Regions from separate parts of the Fundidesulfovibrio butyratiphilus genome, predicted to be linked through region 1. Evidence: predicted binding sites of a transcription regulator. Region 1 holds the regulator's gene; the other holds the start of a gene.

What was found. The regulator HrcA, encoded in region 1, represses chaperone genes, less so after heat shock. The targets are predictions, from matches to a motif close to TGTTAGCACTCNNNNNNNNNGAGTGCTAACA.
Region 2: groES (co-chaperone GroES) is a predicted target of HrcA. The motif match lies at 1,480-1,510, and genes of this name have one in related genera.

What each region holds. Positions count from the first base shown of each region.
Region 1 covers NZ_BAAHXA010000001.1:923,174-926,584, reverse strand. Annotated here, with positions in the region: gene dnaK (molecular chaperone DnaK) at 1-201, opposite strand, end outside; gene ACYQ01_RS04635 (nucleotide exchange factor GrpE) at 493-1,008, opposite strand; gene hrcA (heat-inducible transcriptional repressor HrcA) at 1,067-2,098, opposite strand; gene ACYQ01_RS04625 (polysaccharide deacetylase family protein) at 2,282-3,088, opposite strand; gene ACYQ01_RS04620 (glycosyltransferase family protein) at 3,085-3,411, opposite strand, start outside.
Region 2 covers NZ_BAAHXA010000001.1:1,511,552-1,514,962, forward strand. Annotated here, with positions in the region: gene ACYQ01_RS07150 (hypothetical protein) at 1-111, shown strand, start outside; gene motA (flagellar motor stator protein MotA) at 261-1,112, opposite strand; gene groES (co-chaperone GroES) at 1,547-1,834, shown strand; gene groL (chaperonin GroEL) at 1,879-3,411, shown strand, end outside.

The DNA of each region.
Region 1 (3,411 bases):
GACCGCGAAAACGGTGCGCTCGGGATTGGTGACCGCCTGTCGTTTGGCGATCTCGCCCACCAGGCGCTCCTTGGTGAAGGCCACGATGGAGGGGGTGGTGCGGCCGCCTTCGGGGTTGGTTATGCATTTCGGGTCTTTGCCCTCCATGATGTAGACGCACGAGTTGGTCGTGCCGAGGTCGATCCCGATGATTTTGGCCATGAATGCTCTCCTCCTTGGAGATGAATTTCAGCCCGCCGCCTGGCGGACATTAGCTTTGTGGTGCTTGCGACCGCGGTTTGGGTTGCCTTCGCCGTGTCGCCATCGGTTAATAAGTCCGTATTACGTCGTGTAAAGGGTGTTTGCACATTTTTCGCGTTTTTTCTTCCCTGTCGGGGGGAATCTTTCCGGTTTGTCCCGTTGTCATGGGCCAAAAAATGCCGGGAACCCGGTTTGGCTTCCGGTTCCCGGCGAAAAACGCCCTGTTCGGGCGAAAAAACGCGCGCCGAAGGCCTAGGCCTGGCTGACAATCACCTTGGCCGGCCGCAGCAACCGGCCGCGCAGGCGGTAGCCGGTCATCTCCACCTTGAGCACTTGGCCCTCGGGCGTGCCGGGAGCCTGCTGCGAGCCCACAGCCTCGTGCATTTCGGGGTTGAACGCCTCGCCCACCGCGCCGAACGGTTCGAGTCCGTGCCGGGCCAGGATGTCGAGAAAGATCTTGCGCGTCATGTCCACGCCCATCACGAAGTCCTTGCAGGCGGCCACGGACCGTCCGTGGAGCAGGGCCAGGTCCAGGTTGTCCAGCACCGGGATCAAATCGCCCAGCACCGACTCGGCCGCGAACTTGACGAACTCTTCCTTCTCTTTGACCAGGCGTTTTTTCAGATTTTCCGCGTCGGCCAGAATGCGCAGGCGCTTGTCGACCTCTCCGGCCAGTTCCTTGCGGCACCGCTCCAACTCCTGTTCGGGGGTCAGCGGTTGGGAAGCTTCGGGTTCGGCCTGGGGATCGGATTCCTTGTCCAAAGTCATAGATCGCTCCTTGGCGCTTGAGCGCCCCTTTCGGGGCGCGGCGTGTTTCGGGTATGGCCTAGAAGTGTTTCCCGAGCATCAGGGTGACGAGTTGAGCGGTGTAGCTCACCAGGGGAACCACTTCGGCGTAGTCCATGCGCAACGGTCCGATGACGCTCACGGCTCCCAGCGGAGCCTCTGGGCCGCCGTAGGGGGAACAGACCATGCCGCAGCCGGCGAGTTCGCTGGGCTCCACTTCTTCGCCCAGCATGATCATGGTGCGGTATTCGCTCATGGTCTTGTCCAGCAGTTCCAGCAGGCGGGTGCGGTCCTCCAGGGCCTTGAGCAGGTCGCGCATGACGGAAATATCGGAAAATTCCGGTTGGGAAAGCATGTTGAGCGTGCCTTCCACGAACACTTCGGGCGCGGGACTGGTCGAAAAGGTGTCCAGCGCCAGGCGCAGGGCCTTTCCGGTCAGTTCGGAAAGCTCCCGCTTGGCCTGGCCGAGTTCGGCCAGAATGCGCATGCGGACCTCGCGCACCGTGAGATTTTGAAAATGGTGATTGAGGTAGTTGCCGTAGCTCAGCAGATCATCGACGCCCGGCGTCTCTTCCACGGCCACCACCCGCTTCTGCACGATGCCGCCCTGCAGGACCAGGACGGCCATGACCAGCCCGGGCCGAAGCAGAACGAAGTCGATCTGTCGCCACAGGGCGCGGCTGGGCCTGGGGGCCATGACCATGCTCATCTGCTTGGAGAAGCTCGAAAGGATGCGCGAAGCCTGGCGCAGGATGTCGTCGATTTCCAGCCCCGCCTGGCCGAGGGACATGGTCATGAGTTCCTTCACGGGCTCGGGCAGAGGACGCAGGCGCATGATGTGGTCGAGGTAGAGACGAAAGGCCTTGGCCGTGGGGATGCGTCCGGCCGAGGTGTGGGGCTGTTCCAGGTAGCCCTGTTCGGTGAGGTCCGCCATGGTGTTTCGCACGGACGCCGGGGAAAGGGGAACCTGTCCCGTCTTGGAGACGGTTCGCGAGCCCACCGGTTGGGCCTTGGAGATATAGTCCTCCACGATGGCCGTGAGGACATCGAGTTCACGTGCGATGAGGGCCATGACGTTTCCCTGCTTTAGCACTCCTCTTTGGAGAGTGCCAAACAGCTAACAACCCTAGCTCCGCCTGTCAAGGCGCGCTCCCGGGAGGACAGGACCGAACCGGGACCAAAGGCGGACGAAAAGGAACCGGGATCCGCCATCGCGCTCGGAGCGGATGGCGGGTCCCGGATTTCTGTCGCGTGGTTACATCCTCGTGGTCACGTTTTCGAGCAGATGGCCGAAATGGACCAGCTCGGCGTTGCGATGGACAGGCAGGTGGTCGAGCAGGGCGTCAAGAAAGTGGAAGGCCCTGGGATTCATGCGCTGGTGGTGGATCATCACCCCGCACAGTCCCGAGGCCAGTCCGGCCTCCAGTTCGTCCAGCAGGCTGTCGAAGGAGTGGGTGGGGTCTGGTTCCTTGCGGGTGTGCAGGTCCACGGTTATGGGAAAATCGGGCAGATGGCCGGGCGGCTCCGGTCCGGCCCCCACGGTGCGCGACAGGGCCTTGATGCCGCTTGAGGCCATGTGGGCCATGGATTCGCCGTCGCAACGGTTCCAGGGCGGGGAAAACACGGGGGTGAAATCGGGCCCCATGATTTCGCGCAGGCGCGTCGCGCCCCGTGAGATGTCTTGTTTTTTGTCCTTGGCCGGGCGGGCGGAGCCGAATTCGCGTTTCTTGGACCCTTCGGGCTCGAAATTGACGTGGCGCCAGCCGTGTTGGCACCAGCACCACTGTCCCGCGCCACAGGTTTTTTTGAGCGTGGCGAAGCGGCTGGTGGTCAGCCAGGCCGGTACCACGGCCAGACACAGCGGGGTGCGCCGATTCCCGAAGGACTGGGCCAGCTGGGTGAAGGCGTTGCCGGGAACGCCCACGTCGTCGGCCCTGAAGAACACCTTGGCCTTGCCACCCGGGGCCTTGTCCAGGCCTCTTTCCACGGCCAGGGCCACGCGGTGGTCGAAGTCGTCGGGAAGTCCGCGCCACAGGGGAGAGATGGAAGCCGATACAATCATGAGCGTAACGTAGTCCTTGAGTGAGTGCCCATCGCAGGCCAGCCTTCGCCGAGAAGCCGCGCCGTCGTCTCGGCCCCGTCGAGGCGCACGGGGCGGGGAGCGCGTCCCGGCTTCGCCGGATCCAGCGCGTCCAACATGCGCCTGGCCAGCGCCTGCGCGCCGAGGTCTTTGTCTTCCAGCACGCCCAGCGCGCCGAGACTTTCGAGTCGTCTGGCGCGCAGGGCCTGTTCCCGGTTCTGGTCGAAGGGTCGCACCAGAGCGGGGGTTGCGGCGGCCAGCACATTCATGGTCGTGTTGTAGCCGGCCAGCGAAATGCTGAGATC
Region 2 (3,411 bases), 590 kb from region 1:
CATCAACAGCAACTGACCGGATTGCGCCTGGACCGGCTCATGCGCGAACTGGCCATCATCCGGGAAAACGAGGGGTTCGAAAGCGCTCCCGCCAAACCGCAAGCGTCTTGATCCCGCCTTCCGGGCGATCCAAGCCCGGAATCCGTTCCCTTCGGGAGTCGAGAAGTGAACACGGCCCGGCGTCCGCCCGGCGTGCATGACGCGGACGCGAGAGGCCGCCTGCGCCGACAGGAACGACATCCGCCGGGCGCGACGGGCTGTTAGCCCTTCTTCATGCCTTCTTCGAGTTCTTCCATGCTGGGCTGCACGTTGGTGGGAATGGCCCGCCGGGCGTATTCCACGGCCAGGATGGGAGCCAATCCTATGGAATAGCCCATGAGCGCGCTCTTCACCACCTTGAGCCGGGCCTGCTTGGCCGCGGCCTGGTGTTCGAGCAGAGTGCCCATGGGACCGATGAAGCCGTAGCACAAGAGCACGCCCAAAAAGGTGCCCACCAGAGCCGCGCCGATGTGCAAACCCAGCACCTCGGGCGGCTGGTTGATGTTGCCCATGGTGATGACGATGCCCAGCACCGCGGCCACGATGCCAAGGCCCGGCAGCGAGTCGGCCGTCTTGCTCACCATGGAGGAGGGAATCAGGTCGTGGTGCTTGCGGGTGGCGATGTCGGTGTCCATGATGGCTTCGTAATGATGCTGCTCGATGTTGCCGGCGATGACGATCTTCAGGTTGTCGCAGATGAAGTTGAGCACGGTCTTGTTCTTCATGACCGAGCCGAAGCGCCGGAAGATGTCGGAGTCCGTGGGGCGGTTGACGTGCGCGTCCAGGGCCACCGCGCCCGAGCGTCTGGCCAGTTGGAACAGCTCGTACATGAGCGATAAAAGCTCCAGGTAGAAGGCCTTGGTGTCCTCCTTGCCGGTGAAGATGGCGGGGATGTGCTTGAGCACGTCCTTGAAGACGCTCATGGGCGAGGAGATCATGAACGCACCCAGGGCCGCTCCGCAAATGATCATGACCTCGATGGGCTGGACGAGCACGGCCATGTTGCCGTGTTCCAGGATGTAGCCGCCGATCACGCAGCCAAGCACGATCACTATGCCGATGATGGCGTTCATAACGTTTCCTTGCAGACAGGTGCGGGTCCGACATCCGCATGGGGCCGCCGGAGTCCTGTCGCCGGCCCGGGGGCGACCGCGAAGGCTTGAACTCCCGGCGAAACAGCGTCGAAGGGCATCTTCCTCACGCCCATGGTCATCCCCTGAAGAGGCCGGGAAGTCAAGCCGGGAAGCGGGCTCGTGGCCCGCAAAACAAGGACTGGCGGACCTTGCCGAGCATTTTTAAGCAATTTCGAGAAATTTTTAGTTTTTCTTTGATTCAGCGAGGAATATTTCCTTAATCGCTTTTCCCTGCCAGCCATTTTTCGCGGATTTTTTGTCTTCCCCTTGTGGCCCCACCGTGCTTGTGGCTATAGGCTCCGCACGTCGTTAGCACTCGCTCCTGATGAGTGCTAACAAGCAGGACGAAAAAAACCTATCGGAGGATAATCCGCATGAAGCTCAAACCGCTCAACGACCGCGTGCTGGTGAAGCGTCTTGAGGAAGAAGTGATGACCGCCGGCGGCATCATCATTCCCGATTCCGCCAAGGAAAAGCCCATGAGGGGCGAAATCATCGCCGTGGGCCCCGGCAAGGTCGGCGAGGACGGCAAGCGCGTGGAGCTGGCCGTCAAAACGGGCGACACCGTGCTTTTCAACAAATATGCCGGTACCGAGATCAAGGTGGATGGCGTCGAGCATCTGATGATGCGTGAAGACGACATCCTGGCCGTGATCGAGTAAATTCGACCTACTTCCCCATTTCACATATCCCGAAGGAGAGCGCTATGTCCGCCAAAGAGATTCTTTACGACGCCAAAGCCCGCGAAAAGCTGAAAAGGGGCGTCGACAAGCTTGCCAACGCCGTGAAAGTCACCCTGGGCCCCAAGGGCCGCAACGTGGTCATCGAGAAGAGCTTCGGCTCCCCGATCATCACCAAGGACGGCGTCACCGTGGCCAAGGAAATCGAGCTTGACGACAAGTTCGAAAACATGGGCGCGCAGATGGTGAAGGAAGTCGCCTCCAAGACTTCCGACGTGGCCGGCGACGGCACCACCACCGCCACCATCCTGGCCCAGGCCGTGTACTCCGAAGGCGTCAAGCTGGTGGCCGCCGGCCGCAATCCCATGGCCATCAAGCGCGGCATCGACAAGGCCGTCGAGGCCATGGTCGAAGAGCTGGCCAGCCTGGCCAAGCCCACCCGCGACCAGAAGGAAATCGCCCAGGTCGGCACCATTTCCGCCAACTCCGACGCCACCATCGGCAACATCATCGCCGAGGCCATGAACAAGGTCGGCAAGGAAGGCGTCATCACCGTCGAAGAAGCCAAGGGCCTGGACACCACCCTTGACGTGGTCAAAGGCATGCAGTTCGACCGCGGCTACCTGTCGCCCTACTTCGTCACCGACACCGAAAAGATGATCTGCGAACTCGACGATCCCTTCATCCTGATCAACGAGAAGAAGATCTCCGCCATGAAGGACCTGCTGCCCGTGCTCGAGCAGGTCGCCAAGATGAGCAAGCCCCTGCTGATCGTGGCCGAGGATGTCGAAGGCGAAGCCCTGGCCACCCTGGTGGTCAACAAGCTGCGCGGCACCCTGCAGGTTTGCGCCGTGAAGGCCCCCGGCTTCGGCGAACGCCGCAAGGCCATGCTGCAGGATATCGCCATCCTCACCGGCGGCCAGGCCGTTTCCGAAGACCTGGGCATCAAGCTGGAAGGCCTGACCCTGAACGACCTGGGCCGCGCCAAGCACGTGGTGGTGGACAAGGAAAACTGCACCATCATCGACGGCGCCGGCAAGGTCGACGACATCAAGGCCCGGGTGAAGCAGATCCGCGCCCAGATCGAAGAGACCACCTCCTCCTACGACCGTGAAAAGCTCCAGGAACGCCTGGCCAAGATCGTGGGCGGCGTGGCCGTCATCAACGTCGGCGCGGCCACCGAGACCGAGATGAAGGAAAAGAAGGCCCGCGTCGAAGACGCCCTGAACGCCACCCGCGCGGCCGTCGAGGAAGGCATCGTGCCTGGCGGCGGCGTGGCCCTGGTGCGCTGCCTGAAGGCCGCCGAGAAGATCAAGCCCGCCGACGACGACGAAGCCGCCGGCATCGACATCGTGCGCCGCGCCTGCGAAGCGCCCCTGCGCCAGATATCCGGCAACGCCGGCTTCGAGGGCTCCATCGTGGTGGCCAAGGTGCGCGACGGCAAGGATGGCTTCGGCTTCAACGCCTCCACCGGCGAGTTCGAAGACCTGATCAAGGCCGGCGTCATCGACCCCAAGAAGGTCACCCGCATCGCGCTGCAGAACGCGGCTTCCGTGGCC